Regions from separate parts of the Paenibacillus sp. XP01 genome, predicted to be linked through region 2. Evidence: riboswitches for the same ligand, from Rfam matches in the RefSeq annotation. Region 2 holds a riboswitch; the other holds the start of a gene.
What was found. A riboswitch is a leader RNA that binds a small molecule or an ion and turns the genes downstream of it on or off. The one in region 2 is predicted to bind S-adenosylmethionine.
Positions count from the first base shown of each region.

Region 1: linked by a shared signal. The riboswitch ahead of SNR34_RS26000 (methionine ABC transporter ATP-binding protein) and the one ahead of metA (homoserine O-acetyltransferase MetA) in region 2 are both predicted to bind S-adenosylmethionine.

Region 1 is NZ_CP139481.1:5,783,951-5,796,348, forward strand. It holds gene SNR34_RS25955 (HesB/IscA family protein) at 1-317, opposite strand, end outside; gene mqnE (aminofutalosine synthase MqnE) at 760-1,866, shown strand; gene SNR34_RS25965 (NAD(P)/FAD-dependent oxidoreductase) at 2,097-3,158, shown strand; gene SNR34_RS25970 (YuzB family protein) at 3,155-3,409, opposite strand; gene SNR34_RS25975 (NifU family protein) at 3,490-3,735, shown strand; gene SNR34_RS25980 (SDR family oxidoreductase) at 3,869-4,675, opposite strand; gene SNR34_RS25985 (DUF2167 domain-containing protein) at 5,019-6,029, shown strand; gene SNR34_RS25990 (MetQ/NlpA family ABC transporter substrate-binding protein) at 6,120-6,956, opposite strand; gene SNR34_RS25995 (methionine ABC transporter permease) at 6,994-7,653, opposite strand; gene SNR34_RS26000 (methionine ABC transporter ATP-binding protein) at 7,653-8,681, opposite strand; SAM riboswitch class I at 8,910-9,049, opposite strand; gene SNR34_RS26005 (Cthe_2314 family HEPN domain-containing protein) at 9,131-9,865, opposite strand; gene SNR34_RS26010 (COX15/CtaA family protein) at 10,048-10,971, opposite strand; gene SNR34_RS26015 (thioredoxin family protein) at 11,249-11,593, opposite strand; gene SNR34_RS26020 (DUF2515 family protein) at 11,718-12,398, shown strand, end outside.
Region 2 is NZ_CP139481.1:1,901,379-1,913,776, forward strand. It holds gene SNR34_RS08835 (5'-3' exonuclease) at 1-41, shown strand, start outside; gene SNR34_RS08840 (phosphodiester glycosidase family protein) at 47-1,153, shown strand; gene SNR34_RS08845 (MOSC domain-containing protein) at 1,178-1,873, shown strand; gene SNR34_RS08850 (ROK family protein) at 1,899-2,777, shown strand; gene SNR34_RS08855 (HRDC domain-containing protein) at 3,006-4,007, shown strand; gene corA (magnesium/cobalt transporter CorA) at 4,117-5,052, opposite strand; SAM riboswitch class I at 5,502-5,632, shown strand; gene metA (homoserine O-acetyltransferase MetA) at 5,889-6,806, shown strand; gene SNR34_RS08870 (PLP-dependent transferase) at 6,831-8,018, shown strand; gene SNR34_RS08875 (aminotransferase class I/II-fold pyridoxal phosphate-dependent enzyme) at 8,011-9,189, shown strand; gene SNR34_RS08880 (YybH family protein) at 9,195-9,584, shown strand; gene mqnC (cyclic dehypoxanthinyl futalosine synthase) at 9,926-11,065, shown strand; gene SNR34_RS08890 (aldo/keto reductase) at 11,305-12,270, shown strand; gene SNR34_RS08895 (zinc-binding alcohol dehydrogenase family protein) at 12,267-12,398, shown strand, end outside.

The DNA of each region.
Region 1 (12,398 bases), 3.0 Mb from region 2:
CGGAAGGAAGATCCGCAACCACATGTCGCTACCGCGTTCGGGTTATGAATAGTGAAGCCGCCCGTCATGCCGGATTCTTCAAAATCAATTTCCAGGCCATTCAGGTATTTCAGGTTTTCCTTCTCCACAACAACCTTCATGTCGTGAATGTTCATATAAATATCGTCTTCGGATTCTTTATCGTCAAAGCCCATGGCGTACGAAAATCCGGTACAACCGCCCGGTGCTACGCCAAGACGCAGGAACATGTCCGGCGTCTCTTGCTGAGCCAGCATATCCTTCAGCCGCTCGGCAGCCGTTTCGCTGATGCTGATCATGCCAGGTCACTCTCCTTTAATTTGAACTCTTTCTAAATTATACTCCACCGCGTCAAGGGGCTCAAGTCATGTTTGCCCGTGTTTTCTTGCCTCCGCTCCTCCTTTTTCTTTCCAGCATATTGAACCCCCGGGACACGAGGTTTATAATGGATAGGTGATCGATTTGAAATGTCGATATTTTGTCATGACTTCTTCAAGCGATGGTCATATTTAGAGTTGTAATTTTTTTCACATTTCGAGACTGTGCTGCAGTCCCCAATGCATATAAAGCCGGAGGGCTCATTTCACGAAAAAAAACAGCTACGCAATGCAGCATGCGCTGCAACCGGGTCAATACGAGTTGGTTATACGGAAGGCGGCAAACGACCGCATCTTTGTTATGTAGTTCTGCCAGCCAGTACTGCGCGCAACTCCAATCCGGTCAAGAACAGGAGGAAACAACATGTCTACATTGGTAACACCGTTCACGGACAAGAGAATGGCTGAAATCGTCGAGAAAGTACAGAACGGAGTAAGGCTTAGCGTAGAGGACGGCGTTTATCTGTACCAGACGGATGACCTGCTAACTCTGGGCCAGCTGGCCAATGAGGCCAACCTGAAGAAAAACGGCAAAAAAGTATATTTCATCGAAAACATGAGCCTGTATTTCACCAACGTGTGTGAAGCCCACTGCGCCTTTTGCAACTTCCGCAAGGATCAGGGTGAAGAAGGCTCTTATACCTTGTCGGGACAGGAAATGATCGATTACGTAGAACAGCATATTCATCCCGGCGTACGCGAGTTCCATATTGTAGGCGGACATAACAACCATGTTCCTTTTCAATATTATGTCGATTCCTTGCGTGCATTAAACGAAAAATATCCGAACGTTACGCTGAAGGCATACACGGCAGCAGAGATCGATTTCTTCACACGCATCAGCGGACTAAGCATTAAGGAAGTGCTTGAGGAGCTGCAAAAAGCCGGACTTAAATCGCTCACTGGGGGCGGAGCCGAAATTCTCTCCGATGAGTACCGCAAAAAAATGCGCGTGGACAAAGCGAACGTCGATCGTTATCTGGAAGTTCACCGCACGGCTCACCTGCTCGGCATGCGGACGCACACCACCATGCTGTATGGTTCGATCGAATCCTATGAGGACCGCGTGAACCATATGGCCCAAATCCGGGAACTTCAAGACGAAACAAACGGATTCATGGTATTCATTCCGCTGTCCATGCAGCCAAAGAGCAAAAATGCAAGCATCATGCGCCGCAACTCGGCGTACGAAGACCTCAAAACGATCGCGATCAGCCGCCTGATGCTGGACAACATCGACCACATCAAAGCCTACTTCATTAATATTGGTCCACAGCTGACCCAAGTCGCGCTCGGCTTCGGAGCATCGGATGCGCACGGTACGATCGTACGTGAACGAATCAGTCACGCCGCTGGTGCCCTGACACCCGAAGGGCTGACCCGCAAAGAGCTCATCTGGCTGATCAAAGGTGCCGGACGAATCCCGGTGGAACGCGATACCTTCTACAACGAAATCCAAGTATACGAGTAAACCCGAGCATCGGGCTCGAGATCCGCTTGACCGAAAAGGGAGCGGATCCCGAACCGATGCTTTCCATTGGAATAATGCCCCTAATTTGAAAGACCTGAATTTTCGATATACTAATTTAGATATACTAATTCAAACCTAAAACAACACATGAGGCAGATCGCCATTATGGCCCTGTGCCTCACGGGTACAGCCCCGCTTCCTGCGGGACTGGTGCAGAAAGGAAGCCAATCATGAAAAATTTCGTCATTCTTGGGGGCGGCTACGGCGGCCTCACGATTGCTAAAGAACTTCTGGAAGGCAAAATTCCGGCAGACACTCAAATCGTTTTGGTGGATCGAAATCCATTCCAAGGGCTGAAGACCGAATATTATGCGCTCGCAGCCGGAACGGTATCGGATTACGACCTCCGCATTCATTTTCCCGTGCATGAAAAGCTTACCCATCGGTATGGAGAAGTGACGTCGATCAACCTGGAAGCCCGTCAGATCGAATTCGAAGGACAGGACCCGCTTCCTTACGACAGACTTGTCATCGGGCTTGGTTGTACGGATCGGTTCCACAATACGCCCGGAGCCGAGGAATTCAGCTGTACCATTCAAAGCTTCGGCAAAACAAGGGAAACTTACCTGCGCTTGAATGAGGTTAAACCTTACGGCCACGTGCACATCGTCGGCGGCGGGCTTAGCGGTGTTGAAGTAGCGGCTGAACTGCGCGAAAGCAGACCCGACCTGAATATTACGATCCTCGATCGGGGTGAGCGCGTGTTGTCCGCATTCCCGCAACGCTTGTCCGCTTACGTACATGAATGGTTCAAAGAACATCAAGTCGAATCGCAGCGCCATGTGGCCATCTCCAGACTGGAGCAAGGCGCCATTTACAATCGCGACGAAGAGATCATGACCGATGCCGTTGTCTGGACAGCAGGGATTCAGCCGGTCAAAGTCGTGCAGGATCTGAATGTCGCCAAAGACCCGCAGGGCCGTGTCGTCCTGAATGAGTATTATCAAATTCCGGAATATACGGATGTATATGTGGTGGGAGACTGTGCCAGCGTGCCATTTGCACCTAGCGGTCAGGCTGCCGAGGTTCAGGGTGAACAGATCGCTCATATTCAGCATGCTCTTTGGAAAGGCGAAGAGCCCAAACTTCACCCCCTCAAGCTTCGCGGCACACTCGGCGCACTCGGCAAGAAGGCTGGGTTTGGGCTGATGGGCAAAACGTCCATGATGGGACGCGTGCCGCGTATTTTGAAAAGCGGTGTGCTCTGGATGTCTAAACGGCATCTCGGTTAGTCAAGATCCAGCTCGTCCCAGGCGTCCGCTTCGGCAATTTTGGCCAATATGGCGTTATACAGATCTTCCACTTTGTCCGTGATGACAAGCTCGCCATTCACCAAAGCAAAAGGAGTCATGTAACATTGGCCGCAATTGCTGAGGCACCCGTACTCGATGACGTCAAAGTCAGGATTTTCTTCCAGCATGTCCATCACTTCATCGGTACCGAAATGCATATTATTGGCACAAAATTCAATAATCGGTCTCATTTGTTGTTCACCTGCTTGCTTTGACCATTTGAATTTATGGCCATTTGTAATATAATATATGAAGGAAAGGAGTTGAAAATATGAGCGAAAACGCACAAAGCACCATGTACGATGAGGTATCCGACGTGCTTGACAAACTTCGTCCGTTCCTGCAGCGCGATGGCGGTGACGTGGAACTGGTCGACGTGGAGGACGGCATCGTGAAGCTGAAACTGGTCGGTGCCTGCGGCAGCTGCCCAAGCTCCACCATTACATTGAAAGCCGGGATTGAACGCGCCCTTCTTGAAGAAGTTGACGGTGTGGAAGAAGTTGTCCAAGTATTCTAATCAATCCTTCACGAAATAAACCTCAAGAGCCTTTCGCTTCTTATGAAGCGGAGGCTCTTTTTTCGCCTTGCGTCACGGAACTGTACTCCTGACCAGCCAAGCGGAAACATTTATTACAACGCCTGCGCTCGCATCACTCGCTTTTCCCGGCCTCATGCTGCTCTGCATCTTCGCGCCAAATATTAGGGCGGATCGGATCCAGGCCGCCGGATACATCCATAATGTTTCCGGTAATGAAATCGGAGTGATCCTCGCACAGATACGTGATTACGCGTGCGATATCCTCCCCGCTTCCCGGGCGCCCTCTCGGTGTTTCTTCATCCTTGATTTCCCGGATTTCATCGATCGTCTTTTCTTTGTTCGCGCCGCGAATGTCGCCAGGGCATACCATATTCACCGTGATCCCATATGGCGCTTCTTCCACGGCAAGCGTCTTCGTAAACGAAACCAGGCCTACCTTGGCCGCTGCATAAACCGCGCGATGGGGCCATGATCTGGCCTCTCCTGCATGGCTAAAGCCGAAATGAATGATCCTTCCCCACTTCTTGCGCCGCATCTCCGGGAGCACGAGCTGGTCCAGCAGCATGGGCCCGAGCAAATTGCCTTGCACAAGCATCTGGATTTCGGCTGCGGAGTAATCGGCAAACCATCTGCGTTCCCGGACAAACGGTCCCGCATTGTTTATAAGTATATCAATATCGCCCAGCTGATTTTGCACACGTGCGATCAGCCTGGTAATGTCTGTCGGTTGTGAAATATCGGCCTGCACCGCGATACAGCGCACGCCTGTGGACATAATCTGGGATTGAAGGCTTTCGGCCTCGCTTTGGCTGTGCACATAATTCAGAGCAATGTGGCATCCCTGTTCCGCCAGGCGCAGTGCCGTCATTTTGCCAAGACCTTTGGCACTTCCCGTTATGAGGGCCACTTTACCTTTCACGTCCATCCCCCTCTTCCAAGAACACAGTCACTCATTCAGTATAAAAGATTTGACGTTCCCTCACAACTTCCCCATCTCCAAATGCTCTTGCATATATTTGCAAAAAATCATTGGAGCGGGGACGATTCTCATATGTTGTCCATTCACAAAATAAAACCGTGTAGGACTTTAGAAGGAAATATAACCCCAATTTTCCAATTATCCCTTGATTAATGTATGAGGTATATGTTAATTTCGATAAGTCATTATTTTCTATACAGAAAAAGACATAATACATACGCTCATGCTAGGCTTGAATCAGCACTTTCCTGCGCAGGCATGGGGCCCTCGAAAGGAATCCGAAATGAAAAACAACAAAAGATGGTTGACCTCCCTTGTCGCCCTTATGCTGGTGACCGCTTTGCAATTTCCGCTCGCTCTCACCGCGTCTGCCGAAAGTGCTGCCGACAGCACCGCAGATGACTATGAATGGATTGACGGTCCTGCCACCGTATCGCTGGATGACAAAGCCACCCTCCAAATCGCACCCGGCCTGACTTATTTGGACGCAACCAATACGAAGCGTTTTATGGAAGATACGGAATCATTTCCGAACGGCACTGAAATCGGAAGCCTATACGGCGAAGGCGAGCAGTCCAGCTGGTATGTCATTTTCGAATACAACGACACGGGACATATCGATGATAGCGACAAAGACAATCTGGATGCCGAAGAGCTTCTCGACAGCTACAAACGCGGTACCGAGGAGCAGAACGAAAAGTCTTCTCCGGAAAATCGGCTCTACATCACCGGTTGGGAAATCGAGCCTGCTTACGAGAGTGCGAAACATCAGTTGATTTACTCTCTTGGCGCGAAGGACGCAGCGCAACAACCGATTGTCAACTATAACGTAAACGTACTGACACGCGAAGGATATATCGGCGTGATTCTCATTACGGATACCGCCCATTTCGAACAAAATCGCAAGCAGTTCGAGGAAAGCGTGCTTGGGCAGCTTCATGTTAACGCTGGCGAGAAATACGAGGAATTCGACGAGTCGGTCGACAAATCTTCCGAGCTGGGGTTAACCGGCCTGATTCTAGGGGGCGCCGGGGTTGCCGTAGCCAAGAAATTAGGATTGCTGCTATTGCTGAAAAAAGGATGGTTCGTCATCGTGGCCGCCATCGTCGGTATATTCGGATGGCTTCGCCGCAAATTGACGGGAAGAAAAAATCCAACGGATGCACATGGACAACAGGATGAACTTACGCCGGCTGACGAAGCCTATCAACAAGTTGCGGCCGGACAACAGTCTACCAATCCGGATGATTCATCACCGAACGATCGTTCCAAACCGGATTTGGAAAAAAGATAAATTGCATCAATGCATCTCTATGACCATGCACAAAAACAAGCCGACGTCGCTTGAACAGCGATGAACGGCTTGTTTGATTGGCGCATCTATTTAGAATGCAGGTTCCACTGCGCCTTTGTAACGTTCTTTGATGAATGTTTTGACGGTTTCGGAGTTCAGTGCGGCTGCCAATTTTTTGATGGCATCTGCATCCTTGTTATCTTCACGCGCAACCAAAATGTTGGCATACGGATTGCCTTGCAAATCTTCGATCAACAGGGAATCCTTCTCCGGATTCAGGTTGGCTTCCAACGCATAGTTGGCATTAATGAAGACCAGATCGGCTTCATCCAGTTGACGAGGCATCATGGCCGCATCAAGCGTGATGAATTCCAGGTTTTTCGGATTAGCCGTAATATCCTGCACTGTAGACGAGATGTTGTTGTTGTCCTTCAACGTGATCAAGCCTTTTTTGGCCAGCAGCAGCAATGCACGTCCGCCGTTGGACGGATCATTCGGAATCGCTACTTTCGCTCCGTCCTGAAGCTCATCCAGCGATTTGATTTTTTTGGAGTATCCCGCAAACGGCTCAACGTGCACCGGAGTTACGGAAACAAGATTGAATCCGCGTGCTTTGTTCTCCTCATCCAGGTACGGCTGATGCTGGAAGAAGTTCGCATCCAGTTGTTTGTCGGCGAGCTGTTGGTTCGGCAGAACGTAATCGTTGAACGTTACGATTTGCAAACGGATGCCTTCGGCCTCCAATTCGGGTTTGATGGCTTCCAGAATTTCGGCATGCGGCGTAGGCGAAGCTCCGACTTTCAATTCGACGGTACGTGGAGCGCCTCCTGCGTTATCTGCGCCGCTGTCGGCATCCTTGTTGTTGCCGCATGCCGCAAGGACCGCGATCATCATCAGGCTCAGCAAAGCGATGGACCATTTTTTCATGTGTAAAACCCCTTCTCCTTAAAATTTGATCTATGTGTTATTTCCGGGTGAACTTTTTGACGAGACGATCGCCGCCCATTTGCAGCAATTGCACAAGAATAATCATCAAAATGACGGCCACGATCATAATTTCTGTTTGATATCGGTAGTATCCGTAGTTGATCGCCAGCGTACCCAACCCGCCGCCGCCAACCATGCCCGCCATTGCCGTGTACGATACCAGGGTCACGATCGTAATCGTAACGCCTGCCAGCAAACCTGGCAGTGCCTCGGGCAGCAATACCCGACGGACGATTTGGCCTGTAGAAGCACCCATGGACTGAGCGGCTTCAATGACGCCGCGATCCACTTCGCGCAGCGTCGTTTCCACCAATCGCGCAAAATACGGGGCAGCCGCAATAACCAACGGAGGAATGGTGCCCAGCACGCCGGTTGCCGTTCCAACCAAAGCTCGGGTGAACGGAATAAGAGCAACAATCAAAATAATGAACGGAACCGACCGAAGAATGTTAACGATAATAGAGAGAATGGTATATAAAATCTTGACTTGCGACGAAGCCGAGCGTGCTGTCATGAACAGCAAAACGCCAAGCGGCAAACCGATAATAACCGTGAACAGGCCGGACGCCCCTAGAATCTGCAACGTTTCAACGGTAGCCTGGCTGATCTCTTCCCATCGAATGCTTGAAAAATCCATTATTGTAGCACCTCCACATCAAGCCCCTGCTCAACCAGTTCGTTCATCGTCTGCCTGATGGAAGCAGGCTCGCCCTCAAACCTTACCGTCAATTGTCCGTAAGGAACTTGTTTGATGGTCGAAATCGTGCCTTGCAAAATGGCAAAATCGACGCCTGTTTTGCGGACCGTTCTGGACAGAATGGCTTCATATGTCTTTTCTCCCAGAAAAGAGATTCTCACCAGTTGGGAAGCTCCGTTAGCCAATGCGTCACCTTTGACCGGTGCGCTGACTGCCAACAGCTCCGCCGAGGCATCGTCCCGCTGGATGAAATCGCGGGTGACCTCATGCTGCGGCTTGAGAAATACTTCCGTTACCGGCCCTTGCTCCACGATGCCTCCCTGGTGAATGACCGCCACACGATCGCATATGCTCTGGATGACATGCATTTCATGCGTAATCAGTACGATCGTAAGATTGTACTTCTCGTTAATGTCCAGCAGCAGCTTCAAAATGGAGGCCGTCGTCTGCGGATCAAGCGCCGAGGTCGCTTCATCGCAAAGCAGGACCGCCGGATCGCTGGCCAGCGCGCGGGCAATGCCTACCCTTTGCTTCTGTCCGCCTGAGAGTTGGGCAGGATACTTGCCGCTGTGGTCTTCCAACCCGACCAGAGAAAGCATCTCTTTGACCTTGCGGTCGATCTCCGCCTTGGGTGCATTGGCCAACTTGAGCGGAAATGCCACATTGTCGTACACCGTCGCGGATGACAGGAGGTTGAAATGCTGAAAGATCATGCCGATTTTGCGGCGTTGCTTCTGAAGCCCCTGTTTCCCAAGCTCCGTTAAATTGACGCCGTCGACCCACACTTCGCCGCTCGTCGGCCGTTCCAGCAAGTTCATGCAGCGAATCAACGTGCTTTTTCCCGCCCCGGAGTGGCCGATAATGCCGAAAATCTCGCCTTTTTGAATGGTCAGGTCGAGTTCGGCTAACGCTGTCGTTGCTTTGGCGCCTTTGCCGTATGTTTTAGTTAATGCCTTTAATTCAATCAAAATAGCTTCTCCTTCCCGCCATTACATGTATCTTTACCCGAAAGGCTGGAAAAACTCCTTCGGAGCCGAGAAAAACGACTTTAGTCATATCTCCCGAGCAAACCGATCATCGTTTGGCGAGTAATCATAAACCTGTATTGCAAGCAGATCCTTCCGATCTGCATTCTCCCCGAACCAAAAAAGAGCCCCTCTGCAGAAAAAAGGGCTCTTTGCGTGAAAGATTATGCCTTCTCATCTGCCAAAATCGTGCTCTGCACCATTTTGTAGGAATTAGCACCTAACATCTATAAAGAATGACATCGTGTCACACCCCATAAATCGGTTGCCGGGCTTCATCGGGCCTGTCCCTCCGCCGCTCTCGATAAGAATATATGATTTTTAATCAGTATTGAATATAGGAACTCAGTATAATCCAAGTATTCCGGTTTGTCAAAGGTAAATATTACACCCTAATGGGTGCTGTTTTTGCGATTCAAGCCGTGCTCACGCCACAAGGCATTAATGTAGCCATAAGCCGTCTTGATGGTTTCGCACACCATGTCCGTTCCTTGCCTGAGCTCATGAAGATGCTGGTCCAGATCCTCCAGCTGCACTTTGCCCTGCAGCGTTTGATGCAGCTGCCACAGGTCATCTTGCATCTCCCAGTTCATGTAATGAATCTCCATGTTGCGTCGCTTGCGCAATCGGCTCATCGGTTCGCGGTATTTTTCTTTGATCCGGATCAGCGCTTCGGCCAAATCGGCATGAACTTTAGCATAGCCGAACTGCCTGAGTACTGTAAAGTAGGAAAAGTGGGCTTTGACCTTTGAGGTATTCAGGTCGAAAATTTCGTTGATGACCGTTCCGGTTTTGTCCAAAATGGCGAAACAGCGAATGAAGCCGTCCTTATAGAAATATACGTAGCGGGCATATTCCGCCTTTTCGGCAGCGGTCATGTCTTCCGTAGAACCGGCTTTCACCTTTTTCCGAAAATGGGAAGCCGCAAAACAGCTTTGCTCCAATTCATCCAGCGAGGATATCAAACCTTGGGTCCAAACATACAGTTTGCGGTAATCATGCGTCGGGTCCTGATTCAGGTCCAACTGTCGCTGCAGGAGCTCCAGCGTTTCCACCATCGCTTCGATCGCTTCTTCCAGAACGCCTTCATTCCGGCGCGGGGGTTCACCCAGTAGTGTTCGCAGCATGAGCATGCCTCCTCTTGTCCAATCTGTCTCAACCACCCAACTTAAGCATAACCCCAACCGGAGACCGAGTAAACGCACAGCGCTATTGCACCATAGCGTACCCGAATCCGGTGCGGATCAAACAAAATCCACCCGCATCCGTGACGATGCATCACGAGGGCAGGTGGACTTGGGAAAGCAGATCAGAACCGATTAACCGGTTTGTGCAGTTTGTATACCAGAAAACTCATGTACGTCAATATGCCGAACAGGATGGCAATATCAAGCATGTGCGACAAGGCAACAAACATGTACACTTCCGGACGATTCATCGTAAGCATCATCAGGAAACCGATAAACACTTGCAGCAACACCAGCACAACCGACACCACTCCCAGCGTTCTAAGCTCCTTATTATCCGGATGTTTGCGGTATGCATAGTGCCCCAGAATCGCAATCACAACGACGAGCGACACCGCTGCTAAACGGTGGATGAAGGCTACGGCAACGCCGCCGGACAGTTCAGGAACGATTTGCCCGTTACATAGAGGGAATCCAGAACAGCCGCCAGCCGAATCCGTATGGCTTACAAAAGCCCCCGTGTACACAACCAGGTACGTGTAAATGGTGGAGAACCACACGAGATTCCGGAAATTTTTGCTCACTCGCGGATATTTGTTCAAACGTTCCAGTCCGCCATGCTTGGCCTCTTGGCGAATGCCCAAAGCCATCATAAGCGAGCTGGCAAAGGCGATCAGCGCAAACCCGAAATGCAGCGCCATGACCGCCGATGACTGGGAAAAGACGACGGCGAATGCGCCCATGATCCCCTGTATGATGACAAATAACAATGTCAGCAATGAGAACAATTGCAGATCTCGGCGGGACTTGCCGAACCGTAAAAACGCAACGAACGAGGCAATGGACAACAGCCCTGCCAACGCACTGACGGCACGGTGGGAAAATTCGATCAAGGAGGCAACGGTATGGGCCGGAACCAGTTTGCCGTTGCATAGAGGCCATTCGGCGCCACAGCCGAGTCCGGACTCGGTCCGCGTAACGACGCCGCCACCAAACGTGGCCATGAACATGACAAGACAGGTTAATACGGTCAACCATTTAAACAAGGTTAAATGCTTCAATTTTTCTCACCTGCAGTTAAATTTTTAAATTGCGAAGGAATGACTCCCTTCATGAGGTTCGTTACTTTGACATTTATTTCACAACTAAATCCATTATAACGGATAAAAGAGTCATTGACGGCGCGGTTTGTGACAAAATGTTAACGTCTGGGTGAGATTTGGACAAGCGGATCACGTGCAAGCGGCCTTCTTTCAGCATTCCCTAAAAATGACAAAACAAAAGCGCCTCCCTCAGTTGGGAATGGCGCTTTCGACCAAAAGCTTATTTATGAATCGTGTTATACACTTCAACCGCACGTTGCAAAAACTGCTCGATCTCTTCTCTGGATTTGCGCAGTTTGTTCACGAAACGAACGAGTTCCCGGCCATCCGTGTAAGCGACGAAGCTCGGAATGCCCAAAATGTTCTGCTCTTCGCTTACCGTTCCGACCTGATCCACGTCTACCTCGACCAGAGTCAGTTCGTTTGCATATTTTTCCTCGACTTCCGGCATGAACGGGTCAATGAATTTGCAATCCCCGCACCAATCGGCCTTGAATACGGCAACGGTAAGCCGCGAAGACTGAATAGCTACGTCGAATTCCGGTTTGGACGTTATTTGTTGCATCACAGCATCTTCCTTTCTTTTTTAGCAGCATGTCTCTTCTTTATACACATAAGCATGTTGACGAGTGGAAGTCAACTCTTCGGCACATACTTAAGATAACCATCAGTAGAAAGGATAGTACGCCATGATGTTCCTTGGCACCGATTCTGCCCCGTTCGGAGCCATGCTTCAGTTCATGCGCTCCCTTCCGGAAGCGGCCCGCGAAGCATGGCGCGGCAAACAGGCCGCGTGGCATGCCTCCGCACGGCTCAGGCACCCTGCGCGTGACCTCGATTGGAACGAGGATACCGCGGCAGCGCTGCGTTCCGAGATTCGGCGTTTGCTGCCTGGCAAAACCGGGACAGACCATGCCGCAGCCCGCCTTGCCAGAAACGCTCCCCTATGCGAGGAGGATTGCATCATTCTCGAAGACGTCTCCCGTCAAACCCGGGAACACAACCGGAGCAACATTACGCGAACCGCCGCTTATCTCGCCTGCTACGAGGAATGCCCCGAATTGCACTGGGCGCTGCTTGCCCATATGGTGTCCCGAAATGGCGGCTACCACATGACCGACCTGCAAAGCGGACTCATGCGCAATTTGCAAGACGAAACCTCCCGGCAGCAGACGTACCGTTTGCTGGAGCGGTGCAATGCTCTTATTTTCCAGGACGCTTATCCGCAACTGTTGTTATATCAGCATAGCCGCCGCCTTGGACGAAGCTGCTTTCATTTATTGTCCCATTTTCACGTATCGGCGTTCATGACGCCTTTCTGGGAGCGCTTCTGGCTGGAGAAGTGCAGCTCGCTGCTCAGCACGGCATTA
Region 2 (12,398 bases):
TGAAGAGCCTCGGCTCTTGGATGGGAGTGGCGACAGGTTGAGCAGCATGAACACGCGAGGAATCGGCAAAAAGTGGTGGACCGGGGCAATGGCCCTGATCCTGGCTTTGCCGGTATTATTGTCAGGAGCCGTGGGCGCTCCCGAAACAGCAGAAGCCAAAGCGGCAATCAGCACCAAAGTACAAAAAGTGAAAACGGCAGGACGCACCTTTACGGTGCAAACGGTCAGCATTCCGAAAGGAACGCCGGTGACGGTGGGACTTGCCAAAAAACAAGTGGGACAGACAGCTACGCTGCCATCGATCGTAAAGGCTTACGGTGCGCAAGCCGCGATTAACGGAGCTTTCTTCGAGGCCTATAACGGGGCACCGGACCCATACGGCATGCTGATTGCCAATAGCAAAGTGATACATATCGGAAGATACGGAACAAGCATCGGTTTCAAAGCGGACGGCACGGCGATCATGGATTCATTGCAGGTGAGCCTGACGGGCAAGGTTACCGGCAAAGACGGCAAGCCGCGCAGCTGGTACGCTACCTTTGTCAACCGCACGCCAGCGGAAAACGCCAACATCAGCATGTTGTATACGCCGGAGCGAGGCGGCAAGGTCGGATTCAAAGGCGGGATCGCCGTGGTGATCGAAAAGGGTGTCGTGACGAAGAAGTTAACAAACAATAACGTCTCCATTCCGAAGAACGGATCGGTTCTGGTCTTCTCAGGCACGCTGAAATCCATGGCAGATCGTTTTGACGTGGGCTCTGCCGTAGAGATGAACTATAAATACACGAATGCCTCAGGCAAGGAGATTCCTTGGGAAGATGTTGTGACAGCGGTAGGAGCCGGTCCACGTTTGGTAAAAGACGGGAAAGTGGCGGTGAATCCGGTGAGCGAGGGCTTTAAGGATACCAAGATTCTGAACGCTTCAGGCGCTCGAAGCGGAATCGCCATCATGGCTGACGGCTCCGTAATGCTGGCTACCGTTCCGGGAGCCACGATCAAGGAGTGGGCTGCCGTCATGCAGAAGCTTGGAGCCAAACAAGCGATGAACCTGGATGGCGGAGCCTCTTCAGGCCTTTATGCCGGCGGCAAGATGCTGACTTCCCCAGGGCGGTTGCTTAGCAACACCCTTGTATTCGGCGGTTCGGTGAAATAAAACGGAGAAGCATAGGAGGTTGTCATGATGAAGATGACGCATCATCCGAAGTCAGATCAGGCTGGCCCAGCCGTGCTTGCGGTCAACGTTGGGCAGCCCCGGCCGTTGCCTGGCCAGAAGCGGGAAGTTTTGAGCGGCATCGTGAAAACGCCCGTGTCGACACAGGTATTCCTGTCGTTCACCGGTTTGGCCGGGGATGGCCAGGCCGACCTGGTGCACCATGGCGGACCGGACAAGGCCCTCTGCGTTTATGACTACAGCCGTTACCCGGCTTTGGAGCAGCTGATGGATCGCAGGCTTGACTGGGGGGCATTTGGTGAAAATCTGACGGTGGCGGGCTGTCCGGAAGAAGTGATTCGGATTGGCGACGTGTTTGAACTCGGTGAAGCCGTCGTACAGGTCAGCCAACCGAGGCAGCCATGTTTCAAATTGGGCGCCAGGTATGATTACAAAGAGCTTCCGGTCTATTTTCAGGAAAGCGGGCATACCGGATTTTATTTTCGCGTACTCCGTGAAGGTGAAATCGGCCCTGGTTCGGCGTTTAGACGTGTGACCACGGATGAAACATCGATGACCGTAATGGAAGCCAACCGGATCATGCATCAAGGAAAGCAGGATGCTGCTGCGATGCGTTCGCTTTTGACTATTTCCGCGTTGTCGGATAGTTGGAGAGAAACATTGCTCCAACGGCTGGACAAGCTGGACAACGAAAACAACTGATGATCTGAATGGGAGCGTGACTGAATTGACGATTTTAGGTGCAATTGAAGCAGGTGGTACCAAATTTGTGTGTGGAATTGGGACAGAGCAAGGCGAGGTGCTTGAACGGGTAAGTTTTCCGACGACAACGCCGGAAGAGACGATGGCTCAAGTCATCGCTTTCTTTGAAGGCAAAGATATCGCGGCGCTTGGGGTAGGATCCTTTGGACCCATCGATCCGATCGAAGGAAGTCCGACCTATGGCTACATTACGACAACGCCAAAACCGCATTGGGGGCAGTACAACCTGATCGGCAAACTGAAAGAGCATTTCGACGTGCCAATGACGTTTGATACGGATGTTAACGGGGCAGCATTGGGTGAAGCTACTTGGGGGGCTGCTCAAGGGTTGGACAGCTGCTTGTATATCACCGTGGGGACAGGCATCGGGGCAGGTGCGGTCGTCGGGGGCAAAATGGTTCACGGTTTATCCCACCCGGAGATGGGACATATCGTGGTGCGCCGTCATCCAGAAGATGCGTATGAAGGCTTCTGCCCTTATCACGGCGATTGCCTGGAAGGGTTGGCAGCAGGTCCGGCGATCAACAAACGTTGGGAGCAACCGGCTTATGAACTGTCGCCGGACCATAAGGCGTGGGAGCTCGAAGCCCATTATCTGGCACAGGCATTGATGAACTTTGTGCTGATCCTCTCCCCGCAAAAGATCGTTATGGGTGGCGGGGTCATGAAGCAAGAGCACCTCTTCCCGATGATTCAGGGCAAACTGCAGGAGCTTCTGGCTGGATACGTCCAGCATCCTATGATTCAATCCGAAATCGATCAGTATATCGTTCCGCCTGGACTGGGCGATAACGCGGGCTTGTGCGGTTCGCTTGCGCTTGCGAAATTAGCATTGGAAAAATAGGTTTGTTCTATTTGCAATATAGAAATAATGCCTCTTTTTACCTTCGAAACGGTTGACGAATTTTTCCAATATGGTATGATATGAACAACAGCATAGCACGGTTGATGAGGAAGCACCTCTCTTGCATTACATTGCAGGAGGGGTGCTTTTTGTGCTGCCCATCAGCATGATGGCCTGGCATGGTGTCTGGTTGGCTGTGCTCTGCTATAACATAAGGAGGAGTCCAAGATGGAAATTATTTTCATGAACAGATTAACCAGAATGTTCGAGCAGGAAGAGCAGCCTGCCCAGTTGTGGATCGGTGAAGAAGAGGGAAGCTGGCAGTTGGTGTGGAGCCGTTATGAAGCAGGAGATCGCGAGGATATGGTCTGGTACGAGGGGGATTCATGGGACGAATTGCTGCATGTTTACCGCCATCAGTTGGCTACGCGCATGGGTGAAGGATATCGACCGCTGCTGCAAGGCTTGTTTCATGACGGCGACGAGTTGAAAGATCGCGGTTATGGCGGACAGCGTCTGCAATGTTACAGCGAATTGCACAGCAATGAGGTGTTGTACGAGGATCTTTGCGCCTGGCGCAGGCAACGAGCCGCTTCGGACCGCAAAGCCCCGTATTTCATCGCGACGAATCGCTTGCTCCGCATGATTAGCGCATATGTTCCTCAAACGTTGGAGGAGTTGATGCAGCTCCCGGGCGTGGGCGAGAGCAAAGCGTCCGAATACGGCCAAGAGTGGCTCGAGCATACGCATGGCATGCAGCGATCTCATGATTTTCCGCTCGATTGGGTATATGCCGCGCTCAAGGAAGAAGAATACGAGAGTTGGCTGTACAAACAGAAGGAGCATAAATACAAGCAGGAACTGGAAAAATTTACGACGCGCAAACAGGTGCTTGAAGGCATGAAAGAAGGACTTACTTTGGAAGAGATCGTCAATCGGTCCGGTTTGTCGCGCAGGGAACTGATTGAATGGCTTGAAATTTTGGATGACGAAGGATACGACACGGATTCCTTGCTGGATGCCGAACTGGCCGTGATGCCCGAGGAAGAACAGGAAGCAGTGTGGAATGCGTATGAAGTGCTTGGCGATTCGTTTCTTAAACCTGTGATGCAGAAAGTATATGGCCCGGACAGACCTAGCGGAACGAATTTGGAGCAAGTGTACGAGCGTTTGCGCATGATTCGCATTCGTTTTCGCCGCTCTGCAGAAACCGCGAAAAATGCAGGATAACACCGGGAGAACGGAAACGGGAGGGGTGTTGTGACGGAGGCAAAAAAAAGACGAGGCATACCCGAAACCAGGGCTGCCTCGTCGACCGTTTGACAGTTGCATAGGTTGTTCAAATCCAGTCTTTTTTGCGGAAAATAAAGAACATGCTCAAACCTAAAGTAATCATGATGCCGATGACGACGAAATAACCATATTTCCAATCGAGCTCAGGCATGTTCGTGAAGTTCATGCCGTAAATTCCGGTAATGACCGTCAGCGGCATAAATACCGTCGTGATGGCGGTAAAAACACGCATGATCTCATTCGCGCGGTTGGCGATGCTGGATTGATAGGCTTCGCGCAAGTTGCCCATCAGATCCCGGTACGTTTCGAATGTCTCCGATATTTTAACGGCGTTCTCGTAGATGTCGCTGAAATATTTTTGCAGCTGATCATCGATGAGACGCAAATCTTTTTTGTTCAGCGTATTGATGACCTCTTTCTGAGGTCCCAGTACTTTTTTCAACCATAAAATCTCACTGCGAAGCCCGATGATTTCGTTCAGGTGGGATTTTTTGGTGTGCATCAGAATGTCTTCCTCGAGCTTCTCGATGCGGGCCTCGATCCGATCGCCCACCGTGAAGTAATTGTCGACGATCAAGTCGATCAACAAGTACAAGAAACGGTCCGGCGTGTTGGCTTCCTGTTCCCATAAGATGGGCTTCAGTGTACGCAGCTCGCTGACCTTTTGTTTGGTCACGCTTATAATGAAATGTCTGCCCAAAAACAGGTTGACAGCCCGCAAGAAGATTTCCTCATCATCGAATCGAATGCTGTTAATGACGATAAAATAATGATTTTCGTAAATTTCGATTTTTGGACGCTGTTCGTCCTCGCTGAGGCAGTCCTCCACCGCCAGGTCATGGATCATGAACAGGGGCTGGAGCACCGCCAAATCGTCAACGTCTGCATCGATCCAGTAGAATCCCTCTGCTGGTGGCGTCAGCGTTTGTTCAATATCGTCCACCGGGATAAATACACCGTTGTTTACCAACCGGATTTTCATCGTTATCCACTCCTTCTGCACCCGCCACTATGGCGGATCACTCTTGAATTAGGGCGCAAAGGAACAGATCAGCCGGTCGGCAGCGGGGTCTGGAGATCAGACGGGATGACTTGGTATCCAAACGGAATAAACGTCCCGCTGCCGGCATGCTGATGTCAATTCACTATGCAGTTTGCTGGAACTCGTCTGCCAATCAGGCCTCGGGTCGCCATCCATTGAATATGTCACCTCTCACATAAGGGTATGCAACACTTGTCTAGTATACCGCTCGTACATGGTGCTTTCAAGCGTAAAAATGTGTCGATTTTGGCGCCACACAGCAGTCTATGAATGTAGGGAACAAACGGTTCCGCTTCATAAAAACAGACCTGCAAACATATGCTTGACGAGTAGGCGTTATTGTTTTAAAGTATACGTTAAACATGCTATCAACAATTGAATACGGCGAAATCTTATCAAGAGTAGGTGGAGGGACTGGCCCGATGAAACCCGGCAACCGGCGGCATAACCGCACGGTGCTAATTCTTGCAGCGACTAAGTGCACATACATTGAGGCACTGTTGTTACTGAGAGATGAGAGAGGCGCATATCCGTTTTACATATGACCTTTCTCGGAGTCCGAGGAAGGTCTTTGTTATAATTATCGGAATGACTGGGCTTTGGGCATCCGATTGTTCTGGTATATGCACCGACTTCTCAGCACTGATTTTCGCTAAGCAATTTAAGGCTGTCCCGTAGACGACAAGGGCTGCATGTGGACATTGCGTCTGCGCTCGGAGACCAGCTCTTGGCAGCTAAGCCTGCATCTATCTATGCTTAAGGAGGAGTTACACACCATGCCGATCAAAATACCAGATGCCTTGCCCGCAAAGGAAGTGCTTGCGGGAGAGAACATTTTCGTAATGGATGAATCGTCTGCTTACAAGCAGGATATTCGCCCATTGCGCATTGCTATTTTAAACCTGATGCCGACCAAAGAAACAACGGAAACCCAATTGCTCCGCCTTGTGGGGAATACGCCGATTCAGGTGGACATCGTGTTGGTGCATCCGAAATCCCATACCTCCAAAAACACGTCTCAGGAATATCTCAACCTGTTCTACAAAACGTTTGACGAGATTGAGCATCGCCGTTTCGACGGCATGATCATTACCGGCGCCCCAGTGGAACAGATGGATTTCGAAGACGTGAACTATTGGAAGGAAATCCAGGAGATTTTCGAATGGACCAAAACCAACGTTACGTCGACCATGCATATATGTTGGGCTTCGCAGGCGGGTTTGTATCATCATTTTGACGTGCCGAAAATTCCGCTGGCCGAAAAATGCTTCGGCGTTTTCCCGCACACGGTGAACAAATCCCATGTTCCGCTCCTGCGCGGATTTGACGAAGTGTTCAACATCCCGCATTCCCGCCATACGGAAGTACGGCGCGAAGATATTTTGAAAAACGACAATCTCGAAATTTTGTCCGAGTCGGAGGAGGCAGGCGTGTTCCTGGTAGCCACCAAGGACGGCAAGCAAATTTTCGTGACAGGCCATGCCGAATACGATCCTCTTTCGCTGAAATGGGAATATGATCGTGATGTGGCCAAAGGATTGAACATCGATCCGCCGAAATATTACTTCCCGAATGACGACCCTTCCCGTGTTCCTCCGGCAACCTGGCGGGCGCATGCAAACTTATTATTCTCTAATTGGCTCAATTACTATGTGTATCAGGAAACCCCTTACGATATTGGTCCGCAAATTTAATTGTGATAACAGGAGGATGCAGCAATGGAAGACAACAAGCTGAAAATTGAAAGTCGACTGGCCCAAATCGGGTCCGTCAATGAACCGGTCACGGGCGCGGTGAATTTTCCGATCTATCAATCAACGGCGTTCCGCCATCCAAAGCTGGGGCAGAGCACCGGGTTCGATTATATCCGCACGACCAATCCGACCCGCAAAGTGTTGGAGGAAGCAGCAGCTGCATTGGAATCCGGCGATGCCGGGTTTGCGTGTAGTTCGGGCATGGCTGCCCTGCAAACGATCTTCTCCCTGTTCGGACAGGGGGATCATCTAATCGTGTCGCTGGATCTGTATGGCGGAACCTATCGCCTGCTGGAACGGATTTTATCCCGTTTCGGCGTAACAGCCAGCTATGTAGATACCAATGACCTCGCGGCGCTTGAAGAAGTGCGCAAACCGAATACAAAGGCGGTATTCATTGAAACACCGACAAACCCGCTGATGATGATCACAGATATAGAGGCCGTTAGTGCTTGGGCGAAAAGCCATGGTCTGTTGACCATCGTCGATAATACGCTCTTGACGCCGTTCTTCCAACGTCCGATTGAGCTTGGAGCCGACATCGTCATCCACAGCGCGACCAAATATTTGGGCGGTCACAATGACGTGCTTGCCGGTCTGATCGTAACGAAAGGCGAGCAATTGTCTGCCGAAATGGCATTCCTGCATAACTCCATCGGTGCCGTGTTGTCCCCGAGCGATTCTTACCAGTTGATGAGAGGGATGAAAACGCTGGCTCTCCGCATGGAACGCCATGAGCACAACGCGTTGACGATTGCGAAGTATTTGCTGGAGCATCCTGCAGTGGCCGAAGTGTTCCATCCCGGTCTGTCGGATCATCCAGGCCATGAGCTGCAAAACAAACAGTCCAGCGGTAACACCGGGATTTTCTCCTTCAAGGTGAAGGATGCCCGTTATGTAGAGCCGGTCCTGCGCCATATCAAGCTGATCGCTTTTGCCGAAAGCCTGGGCGGGGTCGAATCGTTGATGACGTATCCTACCGTGCAGACACATGCCGACATCCCGCTTGAAATCCGCGACGCCGTAGGCGTGGATGACCGTTTGCTTCGCTTCTCCGTTGGCATCGAGCATGTGGATGACCTGATTGCCGACCTGGGCGGTGCGCTTGAGGCAGCGCAGCGCGAAGTTGAAGGAGGGGAAAGCCATGAGTGAGCAGAACCATAACGGGAACGAACAGGCAAGCCGGCTGAAATTCGATACCAAATTGCTTCATTTCGGCGATGAGGTGGACAAGGCCACCGGCGCTTCCAGCGTGCCGATATATCAGGCTTCGACGTTCCATCATTTCGATATTCACAATCCGCCGCAGCATGACTACTCCCGTTCGGGCAACCCGACACGCCAGGCGCTGGAAGATTATATTGCCCTGCTGGAAGGCGGCGTACGAGGCTTTGCCTATTCATCGGGCATGGCGGCGATCTCCAGCGTGTTTATGATGTTTTCTGCCGGGGACCATGTCATCGTGACGGAAGACGTATACGGCGGCACTTACCGCCTGCTGACGTCCATTTTGAACCGGATGAACATTGAGACGACATTCGTGGACATGACGAATCTCGGCGAGGTGAAGGCGGCAATCAAGCCAAACACCAAAGCAGTATATATTGAAACACCGTCCAACCCGACGCTGAAAATTACCGACATCGGCGCGGTAGCTTCATGGGCTCAGGAAAATAACCTGATCAGCATTTTGGACAACACGTTTATGACACCTTATTACCAGCGTCCGATCGAGCTTGGCGTTGATATCGTGGTGCACAGTGCGACCAAGTTTCTGGGAGGACACAGTGACGTGCTGGCAGGTCTTGCCGTTGCGCGTACGGAGTCGCTGGGACGCCAGTTGAAGCAGCTGCAAAACGGTCTGGGCACCGTGCTTGGCGTACAGGAATCGTGGCTGCTCATGCGTGGGATGAAAACGCTGGGCGCACGCATGGCGCACAGCGAACAGAGCACGGCCAAACTGGCCGCATGGCTCAGCGGACGCAGTGACATCGAGGCTGTCTTCTATCCAGGGCTGCAGGAGCATCCCGGCCGCGAAGTGCATGAGCGTCAATCGAGCGGATATGGAGCCGTTGTATCCTTTGATGTAGGGTCCGGTGAGCGTGCCAAAGCCGTATTGAACCGCGTGAAACTTCCAATTGTTGCCGTGAGTCTCGGAGCGGTCGAAAGCATCCTGTCCTATCCTGCGATGATGTCGCATGCCGCCATGCCTGCCGAAGTACGGCGTGATCGCGGCATTACGGACGGATTGCTCCGGTTCTCCGTCGGGCTTGAGGATATCGACGACCTGATTGCAGATCTGGATCAGGCATTACGGGGGTAATTTTATTGGGATCTATCGAGGCAGAGGATTATATCCAAGCATTGGAACGTTATATCGAAGCAACGAATACGCATGATTTCCAAAATGTTAGACAGCTGCTGCATCCCAATGCGGTTTATTGGTTCTCGGATAAAACGTGTACATCGCCAGAAGAGATCCAGGCTTATTTTGAACATGCCTGGGATATGATCAAGGAAGAGGTCTACTCTGCAGCAGATGTCCAATGGATTGCCGTTGACGGGAATACGGCGACCTGCGTTTACCAATATAAATATGAAGGATATTTGCAGGGGAAATTGGTCAAGGGCAGTGGACGGGCAACCAATGTCTTCATTAAAGATACGGAGCTAGGCTGGAAACTGATCCACGAACATTTAAGCAGCATTCCGGGTTAACGTAACCCGGGAATAGGATGCTCTTTGGGAAGTATTCCAACTGTTTCAGGCAATTTCAGGGCTCAAGCATCGCTGCCATTATCGCGTCTTTTGAATATTCATATTTTTACTTATTTTTAAAGCACCTTATTCATAAGGTGCTTTTTTTCACATGTAACCTGTGTTACGATAGATAGAGCATTAACGAACTGCGATGTTGCCACCAGAACTTGCCTATATATGAAACGCATTTTGCAATTGCATCCAATGATCGATATGCAGGTTGGCCTGCTGCAAAATGCCATTGAACAAGTCGGGACGGATCGTGATCATATTTCTCTTCATGAGGGAGGCTTTTCACAATGAGTACGGTAGACCGTATCCTAGATAAAGCCCTTCGGGGCGAACGTTTGGACCTGGAAGACACGATTCAGCTGTTTGAATCGAACGAGATCGACAAAATCGGGGCTGCTGCCAATGTTATCATGAAACGCATGCATCCCGAGCCTTACAGAACTTTCGTCATTGGGCGTAACGTCAACTACACCAACGTGTGCGACGTCTACTGCCGTTTTTGTGCTTTCTATCGCCGGCCGGGTTCGGATGAAGGCTATGTGCTTCCGGATGAGGTGATTTTCCAGAAAATTCAGGAAACCGTTGACGTTAACGGCACCGAAATTTTGATGCAGGGCGGCACCAACCCCAATCTGCCATTCAGCTATTACACCAATTTGCTCAAAGCGATCAAGGAGCGTTTCCCTGAAATTACGATGCACTCCTTCTCGCCGGCTGAAATCCGCAAAATGGTCGAAGTGTCGGACGGCCTGACATTGGAAGAGGTTATGCGGGAAATTCATGCTGCCGGACTCGATTCCTTGCCTGGCGGCGGAGCGGAAATCCTCGATGATCGGACTCGCCGCAAAATCAGCCGCCTGAAAGGTTCCTGGCGGGATTGGATGGACGTCATGCAGACGGCTCACCGCATCGGCATGAACACAACCGCAACGATGGTGATCGGGTTGGGCGAAACGATGGAAGAGCGTGCGCTGCACTTGATGCGCGTCCGCGAAGCACAGGATGAATGCATCGCGAACAACTATGATTCCGAAGGTTTTCTGGCCTTTATTCCATGGACCTTCCAGCCGGATAATACAAATCTGAAGCTGGAACGCCAAACGCCGGAAGAGTACTTGAAAACGGTCGCGATCAGCCGCCTCGTGCTCGACAACATCAAAAATATCCAGTCTTCCTGGGTAACGATGGGACCGGAAATCGGCAAAAAATCGCTGGAATTCGGATGTAACGATTTCGGCAGCACGATGATTGAAGAAAACGTCGTTTCTGCCGCAGGTGCGACATATAAGGTCAACATTGGCTCCATTTTGCAGCTGATTCGCGAATCCGGCTATATTCCGGCACAGCGTAATACCAAATATGAAATCCTGCGCATGTTCGACGAAGAACAGAATGCGGTAGAGCATGATTTCGTGATGCAAAACTAGGATGTAAACGTCATTATAATATCTTCCGGCCCGCCTTTTTCTCTTCAAGAGAAGGGGCGGGTTTTTTCAGGATGATCATGTACCTACAAAAAATATAATCGAATAAAGCTCAGAAAAAGATCAAAAAAGAGTACATATTGCACGTTGAACGCTATTTTATAATCATTTTAAGCTGATAAAATGAAAGGGCATTCAGAACGGAAGAAGTATATATCATCATGAAAGGAGTGGGCTTCCTTATGAAACAAAGAGTGTTGGGCAATACAGGCCTGAAGGTGCCCGTGCTCAGTTTTGGTGCATCCTCCCTGGGTTCGGTATTTCGGGATATTGATCGCAGCGAAGGCATACGGACCGTGCATGCGGCGGTGGACGCAGGAATGAATTATATCGATGTTTCCCCTTATTATGGGTTGACCAAAGCGGAAACGGTGCTCGGCGAGGCGCTTAAGTCGCTCCCGCGCAGTTCGTATACGCTCTCTACCAAAGCAGGACGTTACGGTGAAAACGCATTTGATTTCTCCCGCCAACGCATATTGGACAGCGTGCAGGAAAGTTTGGCGCGGCTCCATACGGATTATATCGATATCCTTTTTCTGCATGATATCGAATTCGTTCCGGCCGACATCATCATTGAGGAAGCGTTTCCGACGCTGTTGCAGCTGAAAGAACAAGGCATTATCCGATATGCGGGCATTTGCGGCTTGCCCCTGCAGCTGTTCGAATACATGCTGGCTCGGGTTGAGGCGGATGCCATCATCTCCTATTGCCATTATGCGCTGAACGACAATTCTTTATTGTCCTTGCTGCCGCTTCTGGACAAAGAAGGCGTGGGCCTGGTCAACGCCTCTCCTCTTTCGATGGGATTGTTAAGCACGAGAGGAACGCCTGCTTGGCATCCTGCGGATGACGAGGTGAAGCAGGCATGTCTGGACGCAGCCCGCTTCTGCACGGAACAGGGGAGCGATATCGCCAAGCTGGCCGTGCAGTTTGCCACAGCCCACGAAAGAATTCCGACCACGCTGGTGAGCAGTGCAAATGAGCGGAACATTCGCAACAACGTGGCCTGGATCGAGGAGCCTATGGATGAGGAATTGCTGAACGAGGTGCTCCGCATTTTGGCTCCGATCCATAATGTCACCTGGACGAGCGGACGGCCCGAATATAACGAAAAAAGGCAGCAGACAGCCAAGGGGGAACCGAAATGAGAGCGATCGTATGCGAAGAGATTAACCGTCTGGCCCTTCGGCATGTGGACGAGCCTGTCATGGGTGATCAAGAAGCGCTGGTATCGATTCGCAGAATAGGCATTTGCGGCACCGATCTTCATGCGTAT